DNA from 2 places in the Arthrobacter sp. TJ-178 genome. Region 2 is predicted to be linked to the other one. Evidence: predicted binding sites of a transcription regulator. Region 2 holds the regulator's gene; the other holds the start of a gene.
What was found. The regulator HrcA, encoded in region 2, represses chaperone genes, less so after heat shock. The targets are predictions, from matches to a motif close to TTNGCACTCGNNNNNNNCGAGTGCNAA.

Region 1: the regulator HrcA is predicted to act here: its motif matches at 17,243-17,269, upstream of AC4D2Q_RS08350 (Hsp20/alpha crystallin family protein).

What each region holds. Positions count from the first base shown of each region.
Region 1 is NZ_JBZCNK010000002.1:451,515-471,924, reverse strand. It holds gene AC4D2Q_RS08425 (stealth family protein) at 1-1,329, opposite strand, end outside; gene AC4D2Q_RS08420 (hypothetical protein) at 1,696-2,343, shown strand; gene AC4D2Q_RS08415 (DUF6318 family protein) at 2,409-3,182, shown strand; gene AC4D2Q_RS08410 (hypothetical protein) at 3,381-4,076, shown strand; gene AC4D2Q_RS08405 (MSMEG_6728 family protein) at 4,143-4,937, opposite strand; gene AC4D2Q_RS08400 (DUF1684 domain-containing protein) at 5,314-5,949, opposite strand; gene AC4D2Q_RS08395 (TSUP family transporter) at 5,972-6,724, shown strand; gene AC4D2Q_RS08390 (cell division protein PerM) at 6,847-8,091, shown strand; gene AC4D2Q_RS08385 (signal peptidase I) at 8,049-8,516, opposite strand; gene AC4D2Q_RS08380 (hypothetical protein) at 8,591-9,028, opposite strand; gene purN (phosphoribosylglycinamide formyltransferase) at 9,068-9,652, shown strand; gene AC4D2Q_RS08370 (MFS transporter) at 9,696-11,048, opposite strand; gene AC4D2Q_RS08365 (HNH endonuclease) at 11,352-13,151, shown strand; gene purH (bifunctional phosphoribosylaminoimidazolecarboxamide formyltransferase/IMP cyclohydrolase) at 13,459-15,072, shown strand; gene AC4D2Q_RS08355 (NADP-dependent isocitrate dehydrogenase) at 15,228-16,487, shown strand; gene AC4D2Q_RS08350 (Hsp20/alpha crystallin family protein) at 16,571-17,137, opposite strand; gene AC4D2Q_RS08345 (glutamate-cysteine ligase family protein) at 17,328-18,797, opposite strand; gene AC4D2Q_RS08340 (hypothetical protein) at 18,892-19,431, opposite strand; gene AC4D2Q_RS08335 (hypothetical protein) at 19,694-20,410, shown strand, end outside.
Region 2 is NZ_JBZCNK010000004.1:33,877-43,569, reverse strand. It holds gene lepA (translation elongation factor 4) at 1-1,400, shown strand, start outside; gene hemW (radical SAM family heme chaperone HemW) at 1,397-2,629, shown strand; gene AC4D2Q_RS11745 (DUF4870 domain-containing protein) at 2,754-3,170, opposite strand; gene AC4D2Q_RS11740 (DUF3097 domain-containing protein) at 3,330-4,172, opposite strand; gene hrcA (heat-inducible transcriptional repressor HrcA) at 4,374-5,387, shown strand; gene dnaJ (molecular chaperone DnaJ) at 5,522-6,667, shown strand; gene AC4D2Q_RS11725 (16S rRNA (uracil(1498)-N(3))-methyltransferase) at 6,669-7,433, shown strand; gene AC4D2Q_RS11720 (GerMN domain-containing protein) at 7,495-8,436, opposite strand; gene AC4D2Q_RS11715 (PhoH family protein) at 8,686-9,693, shown strand, end outside.

The sequences.
Region 1 (20,410 bases), on a different contig from region 2:
CATGTTCCGCTTGGCCAGCAGCTTGTCCATCATTTTCAGGCCGGCGTAGGACGTGGTGTCCACGTACTTCACCTTGGCGGTTTCCTGCGTGACGGCACGCCCGGTGAGCAGCGCGTAGTAGTGGTAGAGCGAGTTGGTGACCGAGATGTTGTCCTTGGCGCGGAACGTGCTTGCCGCCGTGGCCGCGAACTCGTTGGGGAACTCCTCTTCCATTTCCAGCAGGACGCTTTTGCGCAGGGGTGCGGCGGTATGTTCCAGGTGCCTGGTGGTGATCCGGCCAAACCGCTCCCAGAGCAGGCGCCTGTTGACCCGCGCCGCGTTCTCGAAGCCGCTGCGCTCGGAGTCATTGGCACCCAGGCCAATCCGGGTGCTGGCTTCAATGAACTTGGTGATGCCGCCGGGGGAGAAGAACAGGTCAGGTCCCACCGGGCGGCCAAAGAACATGTCGTCATTGGAGTAGAGGAAGTGCTCGGCCAGACCGGGAATGTGCTGCAGCTGGGATTCAACCGCCTGCGAGTTGTGGGTCGGCAGGACGGAGGGATCTTTGAAGTGTTCCTCGGCGCGCACGAAGGTCACCGACGGATGGTCTGCCAGCCATTCCGGCCGCTCAGAGTCCGTGGCGATGAAGATCCGCCGGATCCACGGGGCAAACATGTAGACCGAGCGCAGTGCGTACTTGAGTTCGTTGATCTGGCGGAAGCGGGCTTCATGGTCATCGCCCTCGCCGACGACGGCGTCCTTCATCCGCGCGGCGCGGGCCGCCTGGTATTCGGCAGAGCTGCCGTCCACCCAGGAGAAGACCAGGTCCACGTCAAAGTCGATGTCCGTGGCGTGGTCGGCGAACATGTTCTCGATGGTCGGCCAGGTCAATCCGTGCTTTTCCACCGTGCCGCGCACCACTTCATTGGCCGGCAGGGTGCGGCGGGTCAGGGAATTCTCCACCGGGAGGGTGATCTCCGGACCGGTGAGGTCCCAAAGTTCCAGCTGCACGCCGGCGGAGGGGCCGAAGGTGAGGTTGGTGCCGCTGACGCTGCGGGGACGGTAAACCCGGATGATCCGGGACTTGTTGGACGGCGAGAGCTCACCGTCGGCGATCAGCAGGGTTCGCGTCTTCTTCGTGTCCACACTGCGCGAATAGAAGGGCTCGTCGCGGCAGGCCTCCACCATGGCGCGGCGCAGCTGCGCCCGGTGCGCCAGGTCGACGGCGATGACCGGGCGCTGGTCATTGCCCCGCACCAGCAGATAGGTTACGCCGGCGTCCTCCAGAACCTTGCGGACAAACATGAGGTCCTCAACCATGGCCTGGTGGGGAGTTAGCCCGGTGTCCATCAGGGTCAGGCGGCCCTTGACCAGGGCGACGTCGGGCCGGTGTTCCACCCGCTGGATGACGGCCAGCGACGCCGTTTGGAGGTCTTCGCTCTCATGATCAGGTTCGGGGGTGCCGAAATACACGTCATGTTCTGCTGCTGTATCTGTAATCGGAACCTCCAATAAGTTTTCATGCGGGGTCGGGCCGCGGCATAAATGCGCGGCGCGTGCGGCTCTGCACATGTATGTACTGCTGGTTTGTACTGCTGATCGGCGGGACCGTGACCGGGCATTGCCGTGCGCGTCCCCGAACGACCGGATGCTCTGGGCGGGAGCGCCGCTGCTGAGTAGCATTGAGTGCTACCGAGGACATCTCCGGGAGCCGATGTGAGCTACCGTAACACCACGCTGGCGGCGACTACGCTGCTTGTGTTCAGTATGTCATCCTGTGCCGTTTCTCCGGACACCGGCGGGTCTTCGGACGCTCCGGTCGCCTGGCCGTCGTATACAACTTCGGACGGTTCGCTCGCTTTCGACCACCCGGGGAACTGGACGGTGGAAGAAGTTCCGCCGCTGGCCAACGATCCCGCCGGCGGCGTCTCTGTCCGGGTGCACGACGCCGGGGGAGGGCTGGTTGCGCAGCTGGACACCGGGCTCATTGCCGACCTCATATGTGCCGATCCCGATGAGGGTGTGAAATACACGGAGTATGACTCCCAGCCGATGCCGGAACTGGATTCGGTCCAGGGCACAGACCAGCGCTTTGTCTACCGCTCCGTCGCCTTCTCAAATGCGGAGCGGGGCGAGCCCGTGGCCACCTACGCGGTGATCAGCGAGATCGGTGACCGCGGACAGTGCGGGCTGTTCGACTTCTTCACCTTCACGGAATCCAGCGGCGGACGTTTCGCGGGCAGGTATCCGGCAGAGGAGGTTGCCGCGGGCCAGTCCTATTTGGACGCTGCTGCGGCCTACAAGAACAGTGCCGAGTTCAGTGATGTGAAGCGGATGCTGACCTCGTTGCGGGACCAGGACTAACCGCCGAGCCTCCGGCGGAAGTTAGCGGTTTCCGGTTTTCTCTGGCGTGCTGTGGATAACTCCGTATGCTGTGCCGCAGCCACGTACTGTTGGCGTCACGTCCAGTCCCGCACCACTTTTGTCCTGGGGGTATGTCGATGTTCCGCACTCGCGCCTGTTCTGCTGTATCCGCTTCTGTCCGTCTCAGCGCTGCTGGGTTAGCGGCCGTGTTGGTGTTGGGCGGATGTTCCGGCTCCGGTGGTGATTCTGATGCGGAGGCTGCCGAGAACCGTTCTTCCAGTCCTTCACCCAGCGGGAGCGCCAGTCCCAGTGAAACTGCCACTGCTACTGCCACCGCGACTCCATCGCCGACTCCTACTTCCGCGGCTTACAAGCCGGCATCCGCTGAGGGTCCTGCAGAGAACGTTCCGTTGCCTGTGATGCCTGATCTTGCGAAACAAGAGTCAGCAGATGGACTGCGAGAGTTTGCCAGATATTGGTACGCCCTAATGAACTACGCCTTCGAGACAGGCGATTTGACCCCACTTGAACAGGTGAGTGGACCTGACTGTGCCCTGCTTATTCGAGCAAACGAGATGCTTAGCATCGGCTATGAAAACGATGATTGGATCGTGGGCGGTGTATTTGAAGTATTTGGAACTCAATCCAATTACGTCTTGACGAGCAAAAACCAATATCAAGTCTTGGTTCACGTTCAGCAACGTCCATTCGAATATAGAGGTTCTAATGGGGTTATCTATGAATCAAACGAAGGCCTCGATTCGGATAGCGTTCACATGTTAGAGGCAACTTTTACTGATGGGCATTGGTTTGCTCATGATGCGGTAATTATCAAGTAGGCACACATGATCCGACAGCGCTTCATTTCAACCTTTGTCCTCGTCCTACTGTTATCGTTCTTGGTCCCAAGTAATGGCGCTAATGCGGGTGGCGGAGGAGGAGGCTTTGGGGACGGGGAAGTATTTGGGGAGGGCTACTTTTACATCCCTGGGACTGGTCAGTGGGGGCCCATTGACACAGGAATACCCGGTGACCCTATGGAATATACTTTCAGACTAAAATGTTTCGATGACCTCACAGGTGACATAGAGTGCCTCGCCCAAAATCAGCGTGAATGCAAGGCAGGGCCAGAAGGGCGCCTTGTTTATTGGTTCAAAAGACTAAAAGGTACGCCCGATCCATGGATTGCCCATGGGGAGGACCCTTCCTGTATATATTCAGAAAAGCCGAAAGACGTAGGTGATTTGATCCGTGACAGTATTCTTTCAGAATTCCAATCAAGGCCAATAGTGCCCGGGCGTCTAAGCCTGGAGCCCAGTCCCCACACGCTGGTAGGAGTTCAGACCAACTTTTACGTAACTGCGGAGGAGCAGAACTTTGACTTCTCTATGTTTGATCAGATCATCCACATTATCGCGAGGCCAACAGAATATGAATGGAACTACGGCGACAGTGTGAATTATGGTCCGGCACCTCATGCTGGGGCTCCGCTTCCCCAGGATCGATGGGGAGAAAAAACTACAACTAGCCATTCGTATAAAACCACAGGGGATTATATGGCATCCGTGATTGTTTACTTCTCTGGGGAATATTCAATCAATGGTGGTCCGATGGTGCCCATCGATGGCCGCGCAACAGTTCCGTCTGCCCCTGTGGGTATCAGCGTTTGGAAATCTGATTCCCGCAGTGTTGCTGACGATTGCATCGTAAATCCAGCTGGATACGGCTGTTAGTTTCCGAGATTCTGACAGGTCCCGCGTCTGACTCGTCCGGCTAAAGCCGAGGGAGCCCCCCGTGCGTTAGAGGGCAACAGGGCGGGGCACCCGAAACAAGGTTCGGGGATCCTGAAGCAAAGCCGGGTACTGGAAAGAGTCACGGGAAACTCTGCCGTGAACCATGACCGACCGCCGCGCGGTGTCGTTGGTCAACGTCACTGGCCCAACAGTGCCGACATCCAGTACAGAACGATCTGCACCCAGCAGGACCACGTCGTCGCCGTCGTCCAGGTCCTCCAAAAACCGCACCAGCTGGCGGCCCTTCTTCCCGATTATCGGAGTGCCCTTCGCGGAGAGCATCGGCAGCTCGATCACCGGTTCTCCGGTCGTTTTGTCCGTCAGGGGGCGGGCGACCCACAGAGCATCGCCGGAGGGTTCGGAGGGGAGCGCGGGATGTTCTGGCTCGGGCCATACGTAGGGCAGGCCCGCGCGGGTATCGGGGAACAACGGCGCATAAAAGTCCGGAGACTTCGTGATGAGGTTTGAACGGTGGCTCTCGTGAAAGGCAGCGTCGCCAAACCAAGGGGGAAGCACAACGTCGCCATCCGCGGCCTCCGGCGCAAACTCCACGAGCTGCTCGAAGACTGTGTCAGCATGCCCGCGGGATGTCCACTCACGGGTCATGGCCAGCCCATAAGCGGTTAAGGCGGGGATGTATCCCATCCACATTTTCATCGCCGGATGGCTTTGCCAGCCGTAGTCGGGGATGACGAGAGCCCGGAGCACCTGCAGCGTTTCCACCCGCTGCTTACCGAGCCGGGCCTGGTCCAGAACGGCAGCACTGCGGCTGAAGCTGTCATAAGGAAGGAACGTTTGCACCGAATCAGTGTGTCACTCGTCCGCAGGCGGAAGCGGCAGGGCAAGAATGAAGTCGCGGAATACGTGCCTGCCTTCGGTAAAGGTTCGCCTTCCCGCCTCCTGAAAGCGGTCTTGCGGTAAAGGCCGCTGTTTCGATGCAGCTGGCGGGCATCGGCCGGAGTGGAAGGGAACATTGAAGCGGTCACCGCCCAGCAGGCGTGCGGTCAATCCTTCGTGCAGGTCTCGGGCCTTGCAGAAATCTTTCGTGCATATCAGGGGCTCAAAAGCGCGTTTTCGGGGGTTTTGGGCCCGTTATGTGTACGAAGGATTGGAAGGGGCCCGGTTTGGGCCCGTTATCTGCACGAAGAATCTCCCGTCCCACGGTGCAGCCGCGCCGCTAGTACTCGGCGTACATTTCCCCAACGGGCAACGGTACGGCCGTCCGATTGCCCGGTCCCGGCAGCGGACAGGCCCACGCCTCGTCGTAGGCGCATGACGGGTTATAGAGGAAGTTGAAATCCAGGATCAGGCTGCCCGGAGCAGCGCCGGCGCCCAGATCCGCACCCTTGATGGTGTCCAGCAGGTATCGGCCGCCGCCGTAGCTTCCACCGTCGGTGCCGGAGAGGCCATCGCGGACGGGCAGGAAAATCCCGCCGCCATAGGAGGCCAGCCGCCACACGGCCACCCGGCCCACGCCGTCGGCCGTGACGGTGCCCAGCCGGACAAAGGGAACCACACCGTCCGTTCCGGTGGGCACGTCCATCCGCTCGCCCGCGCCGTCGTCGTCGATGAGCGCATCGCTGCGCAGCTCGGGATTGTAGGCGGCCACCTCCAAACCGCGGAAGCGCTCCCGGGCATGCGGCTTCAGCGGCGACGCGGGGTGGTCGGCAAACAGCCGGTCCCGCTCGGCCCGCCACAGTTCGTGGGCGTACGACGGCGACACCTCCCGGGCGGTAAGACGCACCTGGGCATACAGCCCGAAGACGCGCTGGCGCCAATCTGCTGTCTGCAGGACCGTGACGGGGGAGATCATCTGTTCAGCGTAGTGTGTTCGGGTGACTACCGGACTTTTGATCGTTGTACTCGTGGCAGTATTCATCGGCGCCATTGCCCAGCGCATTGCCGGCCTTGGTTTTGCCCTGCTTATCTCTCCGTTCCTGGTGATCCTGCTCGGCTCCCACGGGGGCGTTCTGATGGTGAACGTGTGCGGCCTGGTGTCTTCAGCGATGATCATGTTCCGGGTCAAAAAGGACATCGACTGGAGCATGTACCGGTGGCTGGCGATTCCTGCGGTCTGCGGCAGCATCCCGGCCTCGGTTGCGGCGGTGTACCTGCCGGCCGGTCCCATGGCGGTGGTGGTGGGCGTCATCGTGCTCGTGGCCCTGACCGTTTCGCTGCTGATGCAGCGCACCCCGGTCACCGTGACCGGAAATGCACCGAAGGCCGTCGCCGGATTTATTGCGGGAGTGACCAACGCCGTGGCCGGCGTCGGCGGGCCGGCGGTCAGTGCGTACGCGTTGATGGCGCGCTGGCCGCAACGCCAGTTTGCCGCCACCCTGCAGCCGTTCTTTGTCACCATTGCCCTGGTGACCCTGACGTCCAAACTCTCCCTCGATGCGAGTCAGATGCCGCCGTTCGCGGCCTGGGCGTGGGGGCTTGTGGCCCTGATGATCATCATCGGTATTTACACCGGCGAAAAACTGCAGCGCTTCATCCGTGATGACCAGGCGCGTGCCGCCGTCGTTATTCTTGCCTTTTTCGGAGCTGCCGCCGCTCTCGTGAAGGGCATTTTTGACCTGGCTGCCTAGCGGCGCCGGGCGAAGCAGCGCAGCCGACTCACGGCCCCTCCTGAACGGCCCGCCGCGCCTCGGATGGGACGATAGTAGGGATGAAACTTCTTACCCGCCCGAAAACTCCGGGTGTCCTACCTATGCCCCTGTGGCTGCAGGGCGCGGTCGAACTCGGCCAGGCTGCAGTCCTATCCGCCCTGCTGATATTCCTTCCGCTGATCGGCGTCTGGTTTGCCGACGGCTTTACCGACCGGAATTTCGCGTCGCTGGCCCGGTTGGGCGGACAGGGCTGGCTCCTGATCCACGGTGTGCCGCTGACCCTGAACTTCCCCGCCGGCACACTCGCGACCGGCGCGACGTCCGGGGTGCTGTCCCTGTTTCCCCTGGGCCTGACGCTCATTCCGTTCTTCCTGTCATGGCGTGCCGGGCGGCGGCTGGCCAGGGCATCGTATGCGGACCAGCTGTGGCAGGCAATGCTGGGGGCGCTGGGCACCTACGCCATCCTCGGCGGCGTGGCCGCCTACTTCTCGGCAAATGAAGACGTCTCCATCTCGGTGGCCGCGGGAGCACTGATTCCGCTGGTTTCGGCCGGACTGGGCATCTTTGTCGGGGCCCGCAGGGAAGCCGGCTCCTGGGTGCGGCTGATCGGCATGGACCTGACGGACTGGATTTCCCGCACCAGCCAGCACTCGCGCTGGGCCGGCTCCTATGTATGGGCCGTCGTTCGCGCCGGCGCGGTGGGCGTGACTGCGGCGCTGGGCTTCTCGGCCCTGCTGGTTGCCGTCGCCCTGGCCATGAGCTGGGCGGAAATTGTCACTGTCTACCAGTACCTCGACGCCGGGATCGTTGGCAGTGCGGTACTGACCGTCGTCGAACTGGGGCTCGTCCCGAACTTTATGGGCTGGGCACTGGGCTGGACCTCGGGCGCCGGGTTCTCCATCGGGACCGGAAGCCTCATCAGCCCGCTGGAAACGACGGTGGGTCCGCTGCCGGCCGTTCCGGTGCTGGCCGCGCTCCCTGCCGGCGGGGGAGAGTACGCCATTGCTGCGCTCATCCTGCCCGTGATTGCCGGATTCCTGGCCGGCTGGTGGTTCCTGCGCGAAGGCGAAAACCACTTTGACGAGTGGCTGTCCCTGAAGATCAGGGCCCGCTGGTTCACCGCCCCGGTTTCCACGCTCCTGCTGGGCGTGTTCGTGGGCCTGGTCTCCGGGATCCTGGCCGCGGGCGCGGTCCTCATTTCGGGAGGATCAGCGGGGATCGGCCGGTTTGTTGATGTGGGGGCAGATCCGCTGTGGACCGGCCTCTGGATTGCCGCGGAAGTGGCAGTGGGCGTGGTGGTGGGCTACGCCGTCGGGCCCTTCCTGGAGCGCGAAGAACGCCGCTGACGGAAGTGCTGGAAAAACAGCAGCGCGGCGTAGCCAAACATCCCCAGGGCCAGCGCCGGGCGGATCCAGGCCAAATCGCCGTGCTGCGCCGGCAGGTCCAACAGCCCGAGGTTGGGGAGCGTGGCCACCACCCGGCCCTGCAGGGCTGAGAGCGGAAGCGGCGCGTCCGGCAGCGAATTGGCGTCGCCCCGGAGGATCAGCTCCCTCGTTCCGTCGGTGCCGGCAGTGAAACCGGTCAGCCGGTGGGTCACGGGAAGTGCATCCGCCGGACTCCCCGGCGGCAGGTAGGTCAGCACGTCACCTATCCGGAGGGCAGCAGGATCGACGCCGCGCACCAGGACCACGTCCCCGGGGTGCAGCGCGGGCTCCATGGAGGAACTGAGAACGGTCAGCGGCCGCAGCCCCACCAGCGCCGGCCCGGCCAACAGGCCCAGCAGGGTTACCAGAATGCAGACGGCGGCCAGATTCCCCAGCTTTGCGAGGGTCCGCCGGAGTTTTTTCAGCGAGGGAAGATGCCGTTGCTGAAGTCGGACTGGCAGTTCTTTTCCGCTTCCAGGGTGAGCGCGTTGCCCAGGCAGGTTTCAAGCTTTTGTGTGCTGTCCCAAGTGGCCACCGCCAGTCCCAGGCCCACCACCATCATCACGGACGCCACCAGGCCGAGAGTCGTGACAAAGACCGGCACGGAACCGAGCTTGGAGCGCAGCACCTTCAGGAGCGTCATAATGCCGACGACGACGGCGGCAACTCCCAGCACCAGCGGCACCACCTTCCAGGGCAGTGCGAGCCCGGATGTGAGCAGCACGGCAATGACCAGGGCCACGAAAATCCGCAGGTAGCCGCGGGCACTCTGCTTCTGTTCGTCGGTGGCAGCGGGCTTTTCGGGCGCCTGCTGCAACGGCGGAGGAGTCTGGTCAGGGGCGCGGCCGTCGTTGTTCATGGTTTAACCCTAGGCGACGGCTGAGCCTAAGGTTGACGCATGCGCATTGTTGTTCTCGTGTCCGGTACCGGATCCAACCTTCAGGCTGTGCTGGACGCCGTGGCGGCTGGAACACTCGACGTCGAAATTGCCGCCGTCGGTGCGGACCGCCCCGGAACCCTCGGAGTGCAGCGGGCCGCCGATGCCGGTTATGACACCTTCGTGGTGAACTTCCGCGATTACGCCGTGCGGTCCCAGTGGAATCTGGCGCTGACGGACAAGGTGGCATCCTATGCGCCGGACCTCGTGCTGTCTTCCGGGTTCATGCGCATCGTTGATGAGCACTTCATCAAGACATTCGAGGGCCGCTACCTGAATACGCACCCTGCCCTGCTGCCGTCCTTCCCGGGCGCGCACGGGGTGCGCGACGCGCTGGCCTACGGAGTGAAGGTCACCGGCTGCACCGTGCACATTGCCGACGCAGGCGTGGACACCGGTCCGATCCTCGCGCAGGCCGCCGTCGAAGTGCTTGACGGCGATACCGAGGAAACCCTGCATGAGCGGATCAAGGTCCAGGAACGCCGGCTGCTGATCGAAACCCTGCGTCGAATCAGCAGCGAGGGACTGCCCGCCCTCCAGGTTTAGGCACGTCGCCCGCGCACGCCGGGCCAGCCCGGCACACGCCGGACTAGTCCAATGCGGCGCCCTTGGTCTCCGGTGCAAAGCGCATCATCCACAGCACGGCCAGTACCACGAGCACTCCGGCCAGCCCGAAGGACAGCGGCAGGCCCAAATACGGCCATGCAATGGAGACGAAAATCAGCGGCCCGAATCCGGCACCGATGCGGCTCACCGTGGAGGCCCAGCCAAACCCGCTGCCCCGCAGCTCAGTGGGATACAGCTCCGACACGTAGGCGTACAGCACCGGGATGGCCACCTGCACCACAAATCCGTAGGCCAGCAACCACCCCGTAGCTGCGGCGGGAACGTCCAGGACCAGTGCCACAACCACCAGGATCAGCGCGGACAGCGGACCGGTGACGGCCAGGATCCATTTGCGTCCCACGCGTTCCACCAGCAGGGCGGCAGCGATTACTCCCAGGAGCCCGACGGCGGCCATCCCCGACGTGGTCAGGAATGCTGCGTATTCCTTGAAGCCGGAGTCCACGAGAATTTTCGGCATCCAGGTCAGCGCCAGATAGTAGACCAGCAGGATGGTGAAGAAGAGGGACCAGGAGGCCACAGTGATTTTCCAGCTGTACCGCCAGAGGTCGCGCAACTGGGTTCCCACAGCGCGCATTGACAGGGCTGCAGGCTCTTCGGGTTCGGGCAGCCGCCAGTTGGTCACCGTGGAACCGGTGCTCCTGATGAGCCCGTTTATGACTGTTTCGGCTTCAGCGGTGCGGCCCTTGCGGACCAGGAACAGGGGAGATTCCGGAACGGAGCGCCGGACCCAGAAAACCAGCAGTGCGGGCAGCACCATGACCAGCATGGTGAAACGCCAGTCAGCGAGCGTTGCCATGATCAGGGCAGAGGTGGCGCCGCACAGGGCTGCCCCCACCGGCCACCAGCCGTCCATTGCCGTCAGTACCCGGCCGCGCTGCTTCCGCGGCGTGAACTCACCCACCAGTGCGTAGTCCACCGGGACGCAGCCGCCCAGCCCAAAGCCTGCCATGAACCTGAAGATGCAGAACCAGATGATGTCCGGGGAAAACGCGCCCAGCACCGTGAAGAGTGAAAAGACCAGCAGGGTTGCTGTGAAGGCTTTCCTGCGTCCGATGGAGTCGGCAATGGACCCCCACACAAACGCCCCGATGGCCATGCCCAGCAGGTTTGCCGTGCCAATCCAGGCTGCCTGGCCCAGCGCCAGATCCCAGTGTTTGGAGAGCAGGGGAATCAGGACCCCGTTCAGGGTCACATCCCAGGCATCGAACATGAAACCGAGGCCGCCGATAATAAAGATCCGGCCTTGAACCTTCCACTTCCAGGGCAGGTTCTGGACTACCTCGTCGCCCGTGGGCAGGGTGCTTGTCGTTGTCATGGGCGCGCGCTTTCGAAGGGGCGGAATATCGTGGGTTGGACAGGCTGAGCGGCGGTCCGAAGAAACTGTACCCCGCGGGCCGGACTATGGGGGAACCCCTGACGACGGGAAAACTTAGAAGCGGGAGACCGGACCCGGGCCGTGTTTCCATATAGGGCAGTCCTGGCGAACGGAGGTGACGGCGTTCCGGTTTGCGTGGCTCCCGGTTCGGGCGCGGGATGGTGGCGAGTGGAGCGCATTAGAGTATCTTTCCCGTATCGCGATTCCGCTCATTATGTGCTCCCGATCACTAAAATAGAAGGTATGTACTATCCACCAGCCGAGGATCGGCACAGCATGGATGCGAGTTCGGACCGGCGAGCAGTGTCGGGTGGCGAGGCCTTGGACGGTGCTGTGTCGGACGCCGAGGTCGTGGGCGGTCCGGTACCGGACGACGTGGTCGTGGGCCGTGCTGTCTTGGGCGACGTGGTCGTGGATGGTCCGGTGTTGGATGCCGCTGGCTTGGAAGTTGCCGAAGCAGCGGTACGGCTGCAGCTGATCGATCACATTCGCATGTTGGAGGAACTCAAGGGCTCCATTTGTGCTGCGCAGGCCCGGGCAGCCGCGGTTTTTGACGAGTCCTCCCGTCGCAGCCAGGCTCGTGCAGGAATGAAAGCAGACCAGCTCGGCCGGGGCGTGGCAGCTCAAATTGGGTTAGCCCGGCGCGAATCACCGCACACAGGTACCCGGTTGCTGGGGCTGGCGAGAATCCTGAGCACTGAGATGCCGCATACCCTGCGGGCGCTGAGCCTAGGAGTCATCAGTGAATGGCGCGCCACAATTTTAGTGCGGGAGACGGCGTGTTTGACGCTGTCCCACCGGCAGAAGGTCGATGAACTGATAGCGGGGGACCAAGCGGCGCTGGGACAGCTGGGGGACCGGAAACTCATTGCCGCCATCAAGACCCTGGCCTACGGACTGGATCCGCTCAGCGTGGTGAACCGAGCGGCGAAGGCAGCCTCGGATCGTTTCGTTTCCTGCCGCCCGGCACCGGACACCATGGCGTACGTGAGTGCACTGCTGCCGGTGGCTCAGGGCGTGGGAGTGATGGCTGCGTTGACGCGGAAGGCGGATCAGGCGCGTGCCTCGGGCGATCCCCGCTCTAAGGGGCAAGTCATGGCCGACACCTTTGTTGAGCTGCTGACTGGTCAGGCCCGAGCGGAGGACCTGCGGGTGGAGGTGCAGCTGATCATGACGGACAGGACGCTGCTGCACGGCATTCTGCCAAAGGGTGAAGCGGGAAACTGCGTGGCTGGCAACAGCGGAGCCGGGAGCGGAGGTGCCGGAAACTGCAGCAGCGGAAACTGTGGGGTCGGGAGCTACAGCACCGGAAAGGGCGGAGGCGCGGTCAGGACAGTTTCCGGCGATCCGGATGAGTCCGCTGGTGAGTCCGCTGGTGTGCACATTCCCGACGGCGCCGAACCGGCCCTGCTGGCCGGATATGGAGTGGTTCCGGCGCAGTGGGCACGGGACCTGTTGCGCAGCAGTGACGAGACCACGGGCAGGGATAGTGACAAAACCAAAGCGGTGGGTTGGGACAGAATCCAGGGCGTGGGTTGGGACGGAATCCAGGGCGTGGACAGTGGCAAAACCCGAGGAACGGATCGAGGAGAGCCTCGGGGAGTCCGAAGAAAGCCCCGCACGGAAGTATGGCTTCGCCGGCTTTACACAGCACCGGGCAGCGGCAGGCTCACTGCCATGGACTCCCGGGCCAGGCTGGTTCCGGAAGGATTGGCCCGGCTGATAGCGGCCCGCGACCAGATCTGCCGGACACCGTGGTGCGGTGCGCCGATTCGGCATTATGACCACGTAAAACCCTTCCGCGACGGAGGCCCCACGAGCATCGAGAATATCCAGGGGCTGTGCGAGGCCTGCAACCAAGCCAAAGAAGCACCCGGGTGGTCGGCCCGGTGTGAAGGAACGTCGGCGCCCTGTAGCGGAAGGGATCGGGCAGACGTGGATAAAAGGAGTATGGACCGGACGGGCCGGCACACGGTAGTAACGACTACGCCAACAGGCCACAGCTACCGCTCAATCGCGCCGCCGCTTCCAGGCCAGCGCTAGATCGCTTGCGGAGCAGCGGCGGATATTGGCAGGCCAGAGGTGAATATGGGCAATCCTGCGGTGGATGCGGGACAGTCCCGTTGTGGATGTGGGCAGTCCGGCGGCGAATATTGGCAGGCCAGCAGTGGATATGAGGCAGGCCAGCGGGAGGGATGGAGCGGCTGGCGGGAGCAGGGACAGGACAAGAGACAGGGCAAGAGACAGCAGGGTCAACCGGGGATCGCCCGCCTCAGCTTCACACTCTGTCCGCAAGAGCCGTGTGACCTAAACTGTAGCCACCGACACCCTCTTACTTTGGAGATATTGCGTGAGCTCTCAGCCGCTGAACCGTGTACCCATCCGCCGGGCCTTGATTTCGGTCTATGACAAGACCGGTTTGACGGAACTGGCTCAGGGCCTCTCCGCAGCCGGTGTCAGCATTGTCTCCACCGGTTCCACAGCCAAGCAGATTGCCGCTGCAGGTGTAGCCGTCACGGAAGTTTCCGAAGTAACGGGCTTCGCTGAATGCCTGGACGGACGGGTCAAGACGCTGCACCCGCGTGTCCATGCCGGCATTCTCGCGGACCGGCGACGTGCGGATCATGTGGCCCAGCTTGAGGAAATGGAGATTGAACCCTTCGACCTCGTGGTGGTGAACCTTTACCCGTTCGTGGAAACCGTAAAGTCAGGCGCCAGCCAGGATGAGGTGGTGGAGCAGATCGATATCGGCGGTCCCTCAATGGTCCGTGCCGCTGCAAAGAATCACCCCTCTGTGGCCGTGATCGTGAACCCGGCCAAGTATGCCGAGGTTGTCACCGCAGCCGCTGAAGGCGGGTTTGACCTGGAGCAGCGACGCCGTCTTGCTGCTGAGGCCTTCGCCTCCACTGCCGCCTATGACACGGCTGTGGCGGCCTGGACGGCAGAGCAGTTCGGCGACGGAACCGAGGAAGGCACCACTTGGCCGGCTTACACCGGGCTCGCGCTGGAGCGGTCCGAGGTTTTGCGTTACGGCGAGAATCCGCATCAGGAAGCGGCCCTCTATGCAGACAAGAGTGCGCAGCCCGGGGTGGCGCAGGCAGACCAGCTGCACGGTAAGGCGATGTCCTACAACAACTATGTAGACGCCGACGCCGCCCTTCGCGCAGCCTTCGATTTCAGCGAACCGGCCGTGGCCGTCGTGAAGCATGCCAACCCGTGCGGGGTTGCGGTCGCCTCCCCGGATGCTGCCGATCCCATCGCCGATGCGCATGCCAAGGCACACGCCTGCGACCCCGTATCGGCCTTCGGCGGAGTGATTGCGGCCAACCGGACAGTCACTGCCGGCATGGCCGAGACGGTCAAGGACATCTTTACCGAGGTGGTGATCGCCCCGGACTTCGAGCCCGCAGCAGTGGAGATCCTCTCCGCAAAGAAGAACATCCGCCTGCTGACCCTGCCCGACGGGTACGGACGCAGCGCGGCCGAGTTCCGCCAGGTCTCGGGCGGCATGCTGGTCCAGAAATCGGACAAGATGCAGGCCGACGGCGACCAGCCGGAGAACTGGACCCTGGTGTCCGGTCCCGCCGCCGACGATTCAACGCTGGCCGACCTTGCCTTCGCCTGGACAGCTGTGCGGGCGGCGAAATCCAACGCCATCCTGCTGGCCAACAACGGTGCGTCAGTGGGCGTTGGCATGGGTCAGGTAAACCGGGTTGATTCGTGCCGGCTTGCCGTGGAACGGGCCAATACCCTCGGCGGGCCGGAAGAAGAACGTGCCCGCGGCGCCGTGGCGGCCTCGGATGCGTTCTTCCCGTTTGCCGACGGCCTGCAGATTCTGCTCGATGCCGGAGTCCGCGCCGTGGTCCAGCCCGGCGGGTCCATCCGTGACAACGAAGTTATCGAAGCAGCCAACGCTGCCGGAGTCACGATGTACTTCACCGGCGCACGCCACTTCTTCCACTAAGCGCCTCGCAGGGCGTGCCGGGATGCTCTTCCGGCACGACCCAACCTCCGGGGCGGCGGGCTTAAGCAGCCGTCCCGGAGTTTAGGGAGCCTCGAGTGGGCTGTGGCATAGTTGGACTCAAATACAAGCCAAAAAGACGGGTTCCGTCATGCCGCATGACATGTTCGGTGCCCACCAACACACAAGGAGATCGTGTGGCTGAGAAAATCAAGGTTGTGGGTTCTGTCGTAGAACTCGACGGCGACGAAATGACCCGCATCATCTGGCAGTTCATCAAGGACCGCCTGATCAATCCGTACCTGGACGTAGACCTGAAGTACTACGACCTCTCCATCCAGAACCGCGATGCCACCGATGACCAGGTCACTGTTGACGCTGCCAACGCCATCAAGGAACACGGTGTGGGCGTCAAGTGCGCCACCATCACCCCGGATGAGGCCCGTGTTGAAGAATTCGGCCTGAAGAAGATGTGGGTTTCCCCGAACGGGACCATCCGCAACATCCTCGGCGGCGTGGTGTTCCGCGAGCCGATCATCATCTCCAACATCCCGCGCCTGGTGCCGGGTTGGAACAAGCCGATCATCATTGGCCGCCATGCCCACGGTGACCAGTACAAGGCAACGAACTTCAAGGTTCCCGGTGCCGGTACCCTGACGCTGACCTACACGCCCAAAGACGGCGGCGAGGAAATCAAGACCGAGGTTGTCACCTACGGTGATGACGGCGGCGTCGCCATGGGTATGTACAACTTCAACGATTCCATCAAGGATTTCGCCCGCGCTTCCTTCGCCTACGGCCTGCAGCGCAACTACCCGGTGTACCTCTCCACCAAGAACACGATCCTGAAGGCCTACGACGGCCAGTTCAAGGACCTGTTCCAGGAAGTCTTCGACGCCGAGTTCAAGGACCAGTTCGAAGCAGCCGGCCTCACCTACGAGCACCGTCTGATCGATGACATGGTTGCCTCCGCGATGAAGTGGGAAGGCGGCTACGTCTGGGCCTGCAAGAACTACGACGGCGACGTCCAGTCCGACACGGTGGCACAGGGCTTCGGCTCGCTGGGCCTGATGACCTCCGTGCTGATGACCCCGGACGGCAAGACCGTTGAGGCCGAAGCTGCACACGGTACGGTCACCCGCCACTACCGCCAGCACCAGCAGGGCAAGCCCACCTCCACGAACCCGATCGCCTCGATCTTCGCGTGGACCCGTGGCCTGATGCACCGCGGCAAGCTGGACAACACCCCCGAGGTCATTCGCTTCGCCGAGACCCTTGAAGACGTTGTCATCAAGACGGTCGAGTCCGGCAAGATGACCAAGGACCTGGCTGCCCTGGTCGGCCCGGACCAGGCATACCTGACCACCGAGGAATTCCTCGCTGAGCTCGATGCCAACCTGAAGACCCGCCTGGGCTAATTCCCAGCTGCTTCAGCGCATAACGACGGCGGCGCCCCACCTTCACGGGTGGGGCGCCGCCGTCGTTATGCGCTGAAGACCCGCTAGATGCCGGAGCCCTGGTCTCCGCCGGAGCCCATCGAGCCGGATCCGGATGAACCCGATCCCATGGAGCCGGAACCCGAGGAGCCTGAATCGGAGCCGGAGCTGCTCGAGGTTGACGAGGTCACCGATTCAGAACTGGACTGGCCGCTGATGGTGTTCGAATCCTTGTAGGAGGAGGACACCTCAATCTTGCGAGGCTTGGACCGTTCGCTGACCGGGATCAGGACACTGAGGACACCGTTTTCATAGGTGGCGGAAATTCCCTCAATGTCGATTCCCTGGCCCAGGTTGAGCTGGCGGAGGAAGGTGCCTGATTCGCGCTCCCGGGTCAGCCATGTGACGCCGTCGGAAGCCTGGATGGTTCGCTCGGCCCGGATGGTGAGCAGCTGGCCGTCCACATCCACGTCCACCGAACCCGGATCGATGCCCGGCAGATCGGCATTCAGAATGTAGTGGTCGCCCTCGCGGTAAAGATCTATGGGCATCAGCCGCAGCCGCTGCCGGGGATCGAGAAGGGCTCCTGCCATCCGGTCGAGCTCGCGGAATGGATCGAACTTCATCGCCATTATCATCAACTCCTTTGACGCCCACCTGCCAGGCAGGCGAATCATTAATCGGAACTTCAGAAGGTCGGTAACTTGAGTCAGCTCGACTCAAGTTATGAAATTAGGTTAGCAGTCACACAATCTGACTGCCAGAACCGAGGCCGAAATTGATGCCAAAAAGTGCAGAACCAAAAATCCGCGGCAGAGGGCCTCAGTCCACCGGCCACTCGTGGACGGGGGCATTCGTGTGCATGTTTTCCCAGTATCTGCGGGTGAGTTCTACAAGTGCAGGCCTGCGTTCCATGCCCTGACTCTCCAAGCGGCGCAGATACGCGATCTGCCAGGAGGCGCCGTTCTGCTCGGTGCGGGCACGCTCCCGGATGACGTCCAGATAGCGGCCGATTAATTCCTGGTCCACGCCCAGTTCCTCCAGTCCCGTTGCTGCCTGGGGGATCAGGTGGCGGAGAATCAGCTCGGCCACCGGCGTCTCCCCGATGCCGGGCCAGTACACCGTGGCTTCCAGACCGTTCCGTGCGCAGGCCAGGAAGTTGTCTGCGGCGCTCTTGAAGGCCAGCCGGGTCCAGAGCGGGCGCTCGGAGGTGCGCAGATGCTGGACCAGGCCGTAGAAGAACGCTGCGTTGGCCACGACGTCCAGCACTGTGGGGCCGGCCGGGAGAACCCGATTCTCCAGCCGCAGGTTGGGTGTGTGCTCGCCGGGATCATAAATGGGCCGGTTCCAGCGGTAGACGGTGCCGTTGTGAAGGCGGAGCTCCGGGAGCAGAGGGGCTCCGGCGGCCGTGGACCCGCCGCTGCTGCGGGAGAGTTCAGGGAGCAGCGCGGGAAAGTACCGGACATTCTCCTCGAAGAGGTCGAAGATTGAGGTTATCCAGCGTTCTCCGAACCACACGCGGGGCCGCACTCCCTGGTTGCGCATTTCGGGAGGCCTGGTGTCGATGGCTTGCTTGAAAAGCTCAACCCGGGTTTCATGCCACAGAATTCGTTCCATGAAGACGGGCGAATTTGCAGCAAGCGCCACCTGGGGAGCGGCGATCATCTGGGCGGCGTTCCAGGCTGGTGCAAAGTCCTCCGGGCTCACCTCCAGGTGCAACTGCACTGACGTGCAGGCGGCTTCGGGGGAAATATTTTTGGCGTAGAAGGACAGCGACTCAATACCACGCAGGTCCACGTGCACGTCTTCACCGCGTGCCTGGAGCACCGAGGTGTTCAGCGCGGCATAGCGTTTGCCGGCGCTGAGCCATTCCTTGTCTTCCAAAAGGTTTGGCCGGAGGGTGGGCAGGATTCCCGCCATGAGAATATCCGTATTCACCTCGGCCGCACGGGAGTCTGCCCGGTTCAGCTGGAAGCGGAGGCTGTCCTCGAGATCCCGCAGGCCTGAGCCGCCGATAGACAGTGCGGGGTGGTTCATTTCGATGTTGAAAGCGCCGATTTCGGTTTGGAACGCAGGATCGGCGATCTGCTCCAGAACGGCGGCATTGCGCAGCGCGGGGGTGAAGTCCGTGTTTGTCAGGTTCAGTTCCAGTTCCAAGCCAATACTGGCAGTGTCTGCGAACTGCGCCGTTGAAAGGTAACCGGCAAACCGGTCAAGGTTTTCAAGGAGTCGCTGGCGGTACCGTGTCCGCTGCTCCCGGCTGTATGTCTTGCTGTTAACTTCGGCGCCCATCGTCTGAAGATAACCATGGGCGCCGAAGGATGTATAGCGTGTTTCGGGGGGTGAGACAGAACGTGTGTCCGGCTCCGCCTCCGCGACGGAGAACCTAGGATTTCATCAGGCCCTTGAGAACGTTGGAAGCGCGCTGCATCTCACCGTGCTGGGCTCCCATGACGATCACTGCTCCGGAGAAAACGGGGATGCACCACTGCAGCAGCTTCAACTGCCGCTGGGCCGACTGCAGCTCCTTGGACGCCGTGGGATTCGGCTCGGTTGCACCAACCGCACCCTCCTCCGAATACTTTTCAACCTTCCGTCCCACCATCCCTGCGTAGAACGTCACCAGGGCGCCGATCACGGTGACGCCGGTCTTGTAAACGGTCAGGGATCCAACGCCGTCCTGCTTGGCCACGCGGCCCTTGTTTTCCCCGACAATGGCCAGGCCTGCCACAAAGTGGCCGATGATGGCGGCCGCCTGAAGCGGTGCCCATTTCTTCCAGCCCAAGCTGGAGAGCCTGGCCCGTTCCGTCGGGTCCTTCGCCTCGGCGGCAGCCCCGTTGAGGCCTACCGCACCCATCAATGAGCCGCCGAACCAGGCTGCCGCGGTGAGGTCGTGAACAGATCGAGCGAACAAATTTCCTGCCACTGGAATCTCCCTTGTAACTGCGGACACATGGGGCGGCACCGCTGTCCGCAGAATCGGTGCCCGCCGTGAATGCCACCCAACCACGCCCTGGCCACCGTCCACAAGAGTGCAGCTGTTCCCCGGCAGAATGAAGCTAAGTCTGCTTAGCTTCAACTTTACGAATCCATACTAAGTGTGCTTATGATCATGTCATCAGTAACGGTAATCCTCATCGGCAGGATTCTGATTCTTCATCCGCAACGATTTAGGAGAGAGAGTGACGATGACAGAGAACGAGTGGCCCAGAGACGGAAGCCATGCTGCTACCCCCACCCAGGGCAGTTCAGCGGATCCCAAGGCAGTAAAGGCCGGAGCTGCCAAGGACGAGGCATCAGGTGTGGCCCGGGATGCAGCCGGAAGCGCTGCTCACGTTGCCGAAACAGCTAAGACGGAAGCGGCCGGCGTTGCCTCCGAAGCCGCAGCAAATGCCCGCGACCTATTTGACCAGGCGCGGAGCGACCTGACGGAGCAGGCAGGAGCGCAGCAGCAGAAGGTTGCTGAAGGACTCCGCTCGGTGGCCGGCGAGCTGCACTCCATGGCGGAGAATTCCGAACAGTCCGGTGTTGCCACCGATCTGGTGCGCCAGGCCGCAGAGCGTTCCTCATCTGTGGCCTCGTGGTTGGATAACCGCAACCCGGGTTCGCTGGTGGAGGAAGTCAAGGGCTTCGCCCGTCGTCGCCCCGTCGCCTTCCTGGCCATGGCTGCAGGAGCAGGTTTCCTGGCTGGCCGCATGAACAAGGGTCTTAGCGCAGGAGTTCCCAGCCAGACTGCAGGAACCGGCGCGCCGACGGCTACCGGTACCGGTGCCGCCACGGGCACCACCACCATTCCGGAAACGATCTACCCTCCGGAACCCGCCGTACAGCCCACCTACGCAGCCGGTACAGGGACAGTGAACCCCGGGGGAGTCTCCCAGGATCCGTTCGGCACAGAGCCCACT
Region 2 (9,693 bases):
CGCAGCCGGAGAAGTACGCCGAGGAACTGGCGAAGCTCATCGGCGGCGATCCGGCGGACGTCCTGCGGGTTTCCGGCAAGACCGGCGTCGGCGTCGAGGCCCTGCTGGACCAGATTGTCCGCGAGATTCCGGCACCGCAGGGCGACCCCAACGCTCCCGCCCGCGCCATGATCTTCGACTCCGTGTATGACACCTACCGCGGAGTGGTCACCTATGTCCGCGTGATTGACGGTTCCCTGTCGCCGCGCGAACGCATCCAGATGATGTCCACCCGTGCCAGCCACGAACTCCTGGAAATCGGCGTCAGTTCCCCGGAACCCACTCCCTCCAAGGGACTGGGCGTCGGCGAGGTGGGCTACCTGATCACCGGTGTGAAGGACGTTCGCCTCTCCAAGGTCGGCGACACCGTCACCAACCTGGCCAAGCCGGCCACGGAATCGCTGCCCGGCTACGCAGATCCCAAGCCCATGGTGTTCTCCGGGCTGTACCCCATCGACGGCGCGGATTACCCGGTGCTGCGCGAGGCGCTGGAAAAGCTGATGCTCAATGACGCCGCGCTGGTCTATGAACCCGAGACGTCGGCGGCGCTGGGCTTCGGTTTCCGCGTGGGCTTCCTGGGCCTGCTGCACCTGGAAATCACCCGTGAACGGCTCGAGCGCGAGTACAACCTGGACCTGATCTCCACCGCGCCCAACGTGGAGTACGAGGTGACGCTGGAGGACAAAAAGGTGGTCACCGTGACCAACCCCAGCGAGTACCCCGAAGGCAAGATCAAAGAGGTCCGCGAGCCGATGGTCTCTGCCACCATCCTGGCGCCGAACGAATTTGTCGGCGCCATCATGGAGCTGTGCCAGGCCCGCCGCGGAGTCCTGGGCGGCATGGACTATCTCTCCGAGGACCGGGTGGAAATCCGGTACCGCCTCCCGCTGGCCGAGATCGTCTTCGACTTCTTCGACATCCTCAAGTCCAAGACCCGCGGCTATGCCTCGCTGGACTGGAAGGCCGACGGCGACCAGGTTGCCGACCTGGTCAAGGTGGACATCCTGCTCCAGGGCGAACAGGTGGACGCTTTCAGCTCCATCACCCACAAGGACAAGGCCTACGCCTACGGCGTGATGATGACCGGGAAGCTGCGCGAACTCATTCCGCGCCAGCAGTTCGAGGTGCCCATTCAGGCTGCCATCGGCTCCCGGATCATTGCCCGCGAATCCATCCGCGCCATCCGCAAGGACGTGCTCGCCAAGTGCTACGGCGGTGACATCAGCCGTAAGCGCAAGCTGCTGGAAAAGCAGAAGGAAGGCAAGAAGCGCATGAAGATGGTGGGACGCGTTGAAGTTCCCCAGGAAGCTTTTGTGGCTGCACTTTCCTCCGACGACTCCAAGGACAAAGCCAAGAAGTGACACCCAGCGCATTACCCCTCGGAGACCCGGCACCGGCCGACGGTCTCCTGCCCGCACAGGCCGCGGACGGAGCCGCGGACCGGAACTTTGGGCTCTACGTCCACATTCCGTTCTGCTCCGTCCGCTGCGGCTACTGCGATTTCAACACCTACACCGCCACGGAGCTTGGCGGCGGCGCCTCGCAGGACGCCTACGGCGCCACAGCCGCCCGTGAAGTGGTTTTCGCCGCGGACGCACTGCGCCGCTCCGGGATGCCCGAGCGGCCGATGGGCACCGTCTTCTTCGGCGGCGGCACGCCCACCCTGCTGCCCGCCGAGGACCTGGCCGGCATCCTGAAAACGGCCGTCGACGCGTGGGGCCTGGCGCCCGGCGCCGAGGTCACCACCGAGGCCAACCCGGACTCCGTCACTCCGCAGTCCCTGCAGCTGCTGGCCGACGCCGGATTCACCCGCGTGTCCTTCGGCATGCAGTCGGCCGTTCCGCACGTCCTGGCCGTCCTGGACCGCACGCATACGCCGTCGCGCGTTCCGGAGGCCGTGAAATGGGCGCGCGACGCCGGACTGAACGTGAGCGTAGACCTCATCTACGGGACGCCCGGGGAGTCGATGGAGGACTGGAAGGTCTCCGTCAATGAAGCCCTGAGCTACGAGCCGGACCACATTTCCGCCTACGCCCTGATCATCGAGGAGGGCACCAAGCTCGCAGCGCGCATGCGGCGCGGCGAAGTGCCGCCCATCGACGATGACGACCACGCGGACAAATACCTGGTGGCGGATGAAATGATGGCGGCCGCGGGCCTGTCCTGGTACGAGGTCAGCAACTGGGCCCGGACTCCGGCTGACCAGTGCCGCCACAACCTGGCCTACTGGCGCAGCGACGACTGGTGGGGGATCGGCCCCGGTGCCCACTCCCACGCCGGCGGCGTGCGCTGGTGGAACGCCAAGCACCCCACGGCCTACGCCCAGCGCATCGCGGCAGGGGAGTCACCCGCCGTCGGGCGCGAAACGCTCGACGCCGAAACCCGGTACGTGGAAGACATCATGCTGCGCACGCGGCTGGCCGAGGGGCTGGAACTGTCCCGGCTGATGGAAGCAGGCCGGCTGGCCGTTGCGGGCCTGATGGCGGACGGCCTGGTGGACCCCAAGGCTGCGCTGACAGGCCGCGTGCTGCTGACAACCAAGGGCCGCCTGCTCGCGGACGCCGTCGTGCGCCGCCTGCTGCCGGACTGACCTGCGTGCTAAAGGCACAGCGCTGACACAGTCCTGAACGCGGAAAAGGGCCCCCGGGCCGGCAAAACTGCCGGCCCGGGGGCCCTTTTCTCTGCCGCGGGCAGTTGTCCGCCGGCAGCGCAGGCTAGGGGATGCGGCGCAGGTTCCAGCGGTAGCGGTACGGGCGTCCGCGGTTAACCTCAATGCCGGCGATCATCGAGGACACTGCAATGGCAACCCACAGCAGGGCGTTCACAAGGGCGAAGAACCCGCCGATCACCGGAATGAAGGACAGCAGCCACGCCAGCAGGGCAATGAGGGTGGGAGGCAGGGTGAAGTTCAGCGCCTCCTTGGACTCCTGTGCCGTGAACGGTCCGCGGTAGCGGAAGACCAAATAGATGATCATTGACGGAATGAAGCCCAGGATCCCGCCGAAGTGGGCCACGGTTGCCCACTGCCGGTCCTCGGACGCGGTCAGGGGCAGTGCATTTGCCGGGGCGCCCTGATATGCGGGACGCTCCCCGCCCCGTTCACTGGGCTGGGGCTGGGGATTGGAACGGATATTCGACACTGCTGTTTCCTTTTGACTCTGGACTCGTGGGTCTTCGCCTCTGGTTCCCGGTGAGACTGTACGGATCGGGGTCGGCCGGCTGCGGTATTTCTCATCTAGGGTAGCGGCTCCGGAGCCCGCAGCCCGCAACGGCGCGGCGGCTGCCGGCCGCTAGGGGACGGTCAGGAAGTCAATGACTTCCTCCACCCGCCCCAGCAGCGACGGTTCCAGATCGGAATAGGAGCTTACGCTTCCCAGGAGTTTTTTCCAGCCAACCGCCACGTCGGTGTGGTCGCGGTGGGGCCAGCCCAGGCCCTTGAGGATTCCGGTTTTCCAGTCCTCGTGCCGGGGCACCACCGGCCAGGCGGACAGCCCGATGGTTCCGGGCTTGATGGCCTGCCAAACGTCCACATAGGGGTGGCCCACAATCAGCACGTTGCCGCGTGCACCCGGAACCGCCATGGCTTCGGCGGCAATCCGGGATTCCTTGGAGCCGGCCACCAGGTGATCCACCAGGATCCCCAGCCGGCGGCCCGGTCCCGGAGCAAAGTCGCGGACCGCGGCCTGCAGGTCATCCACGCCGTGGAGCGGCTCAACCACGATTCCCTCCACGCGCAGGTCATCGCCCCATACTTTTTCCACCAGCTCGGCGTCGTGCTTTCCTTCCACCCAGATGCGGCTGGCCCGGGCGGTCCGCGCCCGCACATTGTCCACCCGCACCGAGCCCGACGCCGTCCGCCGCGATACCGGCGCCGCGGCCTTCACCGCGGGAACCACCTCCACCGGCTCGCCGTCGAGCAGGAACCCGAAGCCCAGCTCAAAGGACTTGGTCTTGCCGCGGCGGTCCTCCAGCACCATCAGGTGCAGTCCGCCGGATTTCTCCACCCGCACGACGGCGCCCACCCACCCGGTCTGCACGTCCTCGAGCACCAGGCCCATTTCGGCTCCCACCTTGGGCAGCACGCGCCGGGCCGGGGCGCTGATGTCCTGCGGCCCCCACGAAAAATTCGACACGGGTGTAGTCCTCACTCTGGGTGCTCCGGCTGGTTTCCGAGTCCGTTCCGCGGACGCGGGCACGGGAGCTTCAATGCTAGCAACGCCGCCGATCCGTATTAGACTTAGCACTTGAGCATGGTGAGTGCTAACCGCCGTTCTTCAGTGCAATGTTAATCCGGTGGTGCTAATCCGTTGGCCGTCAGCGAGGGAGGGAAAACCATGAGTGAACCACGCAGACTCGAGGTGCTCCGGGCCATTGTTGAGGACTACGTCCATTCGCGCGAGCCGGTGGGTTCCAAGGCACTGGTGGAGCGCCATCAGCTGGGGGTCTCCAGCGCCACTATCCGCAATGACATGGCCGCCCTTGAAGAAGAGGGCCTGATTGTTGCGCCGCACACTTCGGCCGGCCGCATCCCCACTGACAAGGGCTACCGCCTGTTCGTGGACCAGATTTCAGACGTCAAGCCGCTGTCTGCGGCTGAGCGCCGGGCCATTCAGTCCCTGCTTGAGGGTGCGGAAGACCTTGACGACGTCATGGAACGGACCGTCCGGCTGCTTTCGCAGCTGACCAACCAGGTGGCGGTGCTGCAGTATCCGCATCTGGGCAACGCCCAGGTCCGGCACATCGAATTTGTCCTCCTGGCCCCGGCGCAGGTGCTGGTGGTCCTGATCTCCACCACCGGTCGGGTGGAGCAGCGCGTCATCACCGTTCCGGAGCAGGTCACCGAGCCGGACCTGCTGGAGCTGCGCCAGCACTTCCTGTCTACGCTCGGCGGAACCCCGCTGACCCGCATCACCGGCCAGCTGGCCGACTGCCTGGCCCTGGTTCCGGCCCGCAAGCGCCGCAACGCCGCCGCGCTGGCCCACGCCCTGGAACAGCTGGCCGGAATCAACCGCGAAGACCGCATGGTCATGGCCGGCACCGCCAACCTGGCGCGCTCCACAGTAGACTTTCCCCTGACAATCGGTCCGATTCTGGAGGCACTTGAGGAACAAGTCGTCATGCTCCGGTTGTTGTCGGAAATGGAGCAGGACGCCCGGGGTGTCTCTGTCCGGATCGGGCGTGAGAACCCGCACGGTTCCCTCTCCGAAGCATCGGTGGTTGCCACGGGTTACGGACCCGATGCTTCGGCAAAGGTGGGGGTGCTCGGCCCCACGCGCATGGACTACCCCAACACCATGGCCACGGTCCGGGCCGTGGCCCGTTATCTTTCCCGGATCTTGAACAACTAGAAAAGCGTTAGAGAATACATCAGCAGTACACCGGCTGCGGCCGCCAGCGGGCGGCACCGGCCGGCGGACGCCTTCGAACCGAGGGCGGCGCGGAGAACGCGGATACTGCCAATTACAGGAAGCGATGTGCACGAGTGAGCGATCACTACCAGGTCCTTGGCGTCGAACGCGATGCCACGGGAGAAGAAATCAAGAAGGCGTACCGGAAGCTTGCCCGCAAGCTGCACCCGGACGTCAACCCGGCTCCCGGAGCGCAGGACGAGTTCAAGGCCGTCACCCACGCATATGAGGTCCTCGCCGACCCGCAGAAGCGCCGGATCTATGACACCACCGGAAACGAAAACGGCAATGACAACGGTTTCGGCGGCGGGGGCGCCGGCTTCGGCGGCCAGGGCTTCGGATTCCAGGACATCTTCGACACGTTCTTCGGCGGAGCAGCCGGCGGCGGCGGCCGGGGCCCGGCGTCCCGCACACGCCGCGGCCAGGACGCCCTGATCAACGTTCGCATCGACCTGAAGGATGCCGTTTTCGGCACCAACAAGAAGATCGAAGTGGACACGGCCGTCACCTGCCCCACCTGCGACGGAAGCTGCTGCCAGCCGGGCACCTCGCCGCGCACCTGCGACATCTGCCACGGCACCGGCCAGGTGCAGCGCGCCGTGCGCTCCATCCTCGGCCAGGTCATGACCACCGCGCCCTGCGGATCCTGCCAGGGCTACGGAACGGTCATTCCGGACCCGTGCCACGAGTGCGCCGGCGAAGGCCGCGTCCGCAGCCGCCGCACCCTGAACATCAAGATCCCCGCCGGTGTTGCCACCGGTACCCGCATCCAGCTGGGCGGACAGGGCGAAGCCGGCACGGCCGGCGGGCCCCAGGGCGATCTGTACGTGGAAATCCGGGTCAATGCCGATCCCACGTTTGTCCGTGAAGGCGATGACCTGCACGCCACCTTGACGGTTCCGATGACGGCGGCCGCCCTCGGCTCCAACATCAATTTTGAAACGTTCGACGGCGACCGCGAGATTGCGGTCAAGGCAGGCACCCAATCAGGGGAGATCACCACCCTCAAGGGACTCGGCGTGACGCACCTGCGCGGTTACGGCCGCGGCGACCTGCTGGTCCACCTGCACGTGGAAACCCCGCAGAAGCTGGACGGCGAGCAGGAGGAACTGCTGCGCAAGCTGGCACAACTGCGCGGCGAGGAATACGCAGAGGGCCGCCTGGCCGGAAACGGATCCGGCGTCTTTGCCCGGCTCCGGGACCGCCTCGGCAACCACTGAGATGACCAACCCCATTTTCTTCGGTGAACCGGATGCTGTCCGCTCCGCCGGGCCCGGCTCCGTGTTTGTGCTAGAAGGACCCGAGGCGCACCACGCCGTCGCCGTGAAGCGGTTGGCCCGGGGCGAGCAGGTGGACATTGTGGACGGCGCCGGCCGCCGGCTGACAGGCACCGTTGCCGCCGCTGAACCGTCCAGGCTGGAGGTCTCCGTGGAGGCCGTCACCGAGGAAAATGAGGCCGCGGACAGGCTGCTGCTCGTGCAGGCCCTCGCCAAGGGCGGCCGGGACGAGCAGGCCATTGAAGCGGCCACCGAGCTGGGCGTGCACGGGGTCATCCCCTGGCAGTCCGAGCGCAGCATTGTCCGCTGGCGTGCGGATAAGGCGTCCAAGGGCCGGATGAAATGGCAGGCAATCCTCACGGCGGCGGCCAAGCAGTCCCGCCGCTCACAGATTCCCGAGGCTGAGGAGATGCTGGACACCAAGGCCCTGGTCCGGAGGCTGGCGGACGTGGATCTGGTCCTGGTGCTTCATGAAGAAGCCGACGGCGCCCTGGTGCCGGCGGTGGACGAAGCACGCCGCCAAAACGGCGGCCGGCCGCTGAGCATCGCGGTCGTTGTGGGCCCCGAGGGCGGCATCAGCAGCGCCGAAGTTGATCTGCTCCGCGCAGGCGGCGCCGTGGCGGTTCGGCTGGGATCGCATGTGCTGCGCTCCTCCACGGCCGGACCGGCGGCGCTGGCCGTCCTGAACCACGCGCTCGGCCGCTGGTAGGCGAACTCGGGCCGCCGGTCCGGCGGCCCGAGTCACTGGGCTGTTACTGGGCTCCGGGCTGTTACTGGGCCGGGGAATGGATGGTGACGCGCTTGGAGTCCTCGTCCTGCCGGCCTGAGCCGTGGAAGACGCTCACCTTGTACTCGCCCGGCGGAAGCTCGGCGGTAAAGCTGAACAGGGAGGTTCCTCCCGCGGGGTCCTGCAGTTCCGCATAACCGGTCTGCACGGCGTCCTCGGCCGGACGGCCGTCCACAATGGGTTCCGCCCGCCAGGAGAGCTGGCCGCCCTCGGACAATGCGGTGCCGTGGACCGTCAGGGCGGACTGCGACGAAGACCCTTCCTGCGGATCAATAATCCAGATGGGGGCCATCAAAGCCGGGTCACGCTCGATCTGCCCTTCCAGGACTTCATGGCCGAATGCCCGGTAGCCCGCCATGCCGTCCACCAGCAGCACCACCTGCGGGTCATGGCCCACCGTGGTGAGACCTGCATTTGATGCCGCAGCAGTGGCCGTGTAAACGAGCTGCTGGACGGCACGGTGGGCGATTCCGGCATCCAGCGAAGCCTTGAAGGCGTCGGCGGAGATGTCCACGGTAATGATGTTCTTGCCGGAGATGGAGGCGGTTACTCTTCCGGCCTTGTTCCAGGGGTTGAAATAGTCCGAATCCAGCGGGCTGCCTGCGGTCATCGCCAGGACCGCCTCAACAATGGGGTCGCTGCTGGACTCGGCCGGCAGGAACTCGCGGTAGAGGAAGACGTTGTCACCGTTCAGGCCGAGCCAGTACACGGGCAGGCGGCCCGGAGCAGGCTTTCCTTCGGACGGGGGAGTAGTTCCCAGCGGGGCGGCCAGTGAGCCCGCGGCCTCGCTGAACTGGGTGGGCATGGTGGTGGTGGGAGTAACCGCAACCACCCCGCAGCCACTCAGAAAAAGGGAGGAAGCGGCCGCCATGCCCAGAAGATTCCTGGGACGCAACAGATGCCGGTGCTGCGAAATTGCGCGCACGTATTTCCTCCTTTCGCCGATGGGTCGCTTTCCAGCTTGGCACACCGGGAACCCCGGACCGGCGGTCTTAACCGTCCTGCGACCGGACTGAGACCTGATTGAGACGTGCCGGTTCCGGCTCAAAGCGGAATAAATGGGAGCAGACGAGCGCTGAGGCATCAAGTAATATTGAGGTGACTGTCTATTGACACACTGCTTCTCCAACACACTCTGCAAAGGGGCGATGAAAGGCCTGGGAAGGCCGAACATATGACTGAATCCTCAGGAATTGGCACTATCGGGCTGGATCGCCAGACCATCATCTTTGATTCAACCGAGCACATGGTCCAGTCGCTGGGCGCCAATGACGAGGCACTCAAGATTATTGAGGCCGCTTACCCGGAGGCCAGCCTGCACGTACGCGGCAACGAGCTTTCGATTTCGGGTCCGGCCCCGGTGGTTGAACTAACGCTCCGTCTCGTCAATGAAGTCCGGGTGCTCGCCCGCAGCCAGACCAAGGTCACCCCGCAGCTCATGGAGCAGTTGATCACCATGCTCCGGGACCAGAGTGCCCAGCGCCCCGCGGAGGTCTTGACCCAGAACATCCTCTCCACGCGCGGCCGCACCATCCGGCCCAAGACGCTGAACCAGAAGAACTACGTGGACGCCATCGATGAGAACACCATCGTGTTCGGGATCGGGCCGGCCGGTACGGGAAAGACGTACCTCGCCATGGCCAAGGCGGTCCAGGCGCTCCAGCAGAAGGAAGTCAGCCGGATCATCCTGACCCGTCCCGCAGTGGAGGCCGGAGAACGCCTGGGCTTCCTCCCCGGAACGCTCAGCGACAAGATCGACCCCTACCTCCGTCCGCTGTACGACGCACTGCACGACATGATGGACCCCGATTCCATCCCGCGGCTCATGGCCGCCGGAACCATTGAAGTTGCTCCGTTGGCGTACATGCGCGGCCGCACCCTCAATGACGCGTTCATCATCCTGGACGAGGCCCAGAACACCACCCCCGAACAAATGAAGATGTTCCTGACCCGCCTTGGCTTCGGCTCCAAGATGGTGGTGACCGGCGACGTGACGCAGGTTGACCTGCCCGGCGGAACCGCTTCGGGGCTGCGGATCGTGCATGACATCCTCGGCGACATTGATGACGTGCACTTCTCCGAACTGTCGGCGTCCGACGTCGTCCGGCATTCCCTGGTGAGCAGCATCGTCACCGCCTACAGCGAATGGGATGAGTCGCGCCGCGGCAGCGCGCAGGGCTCC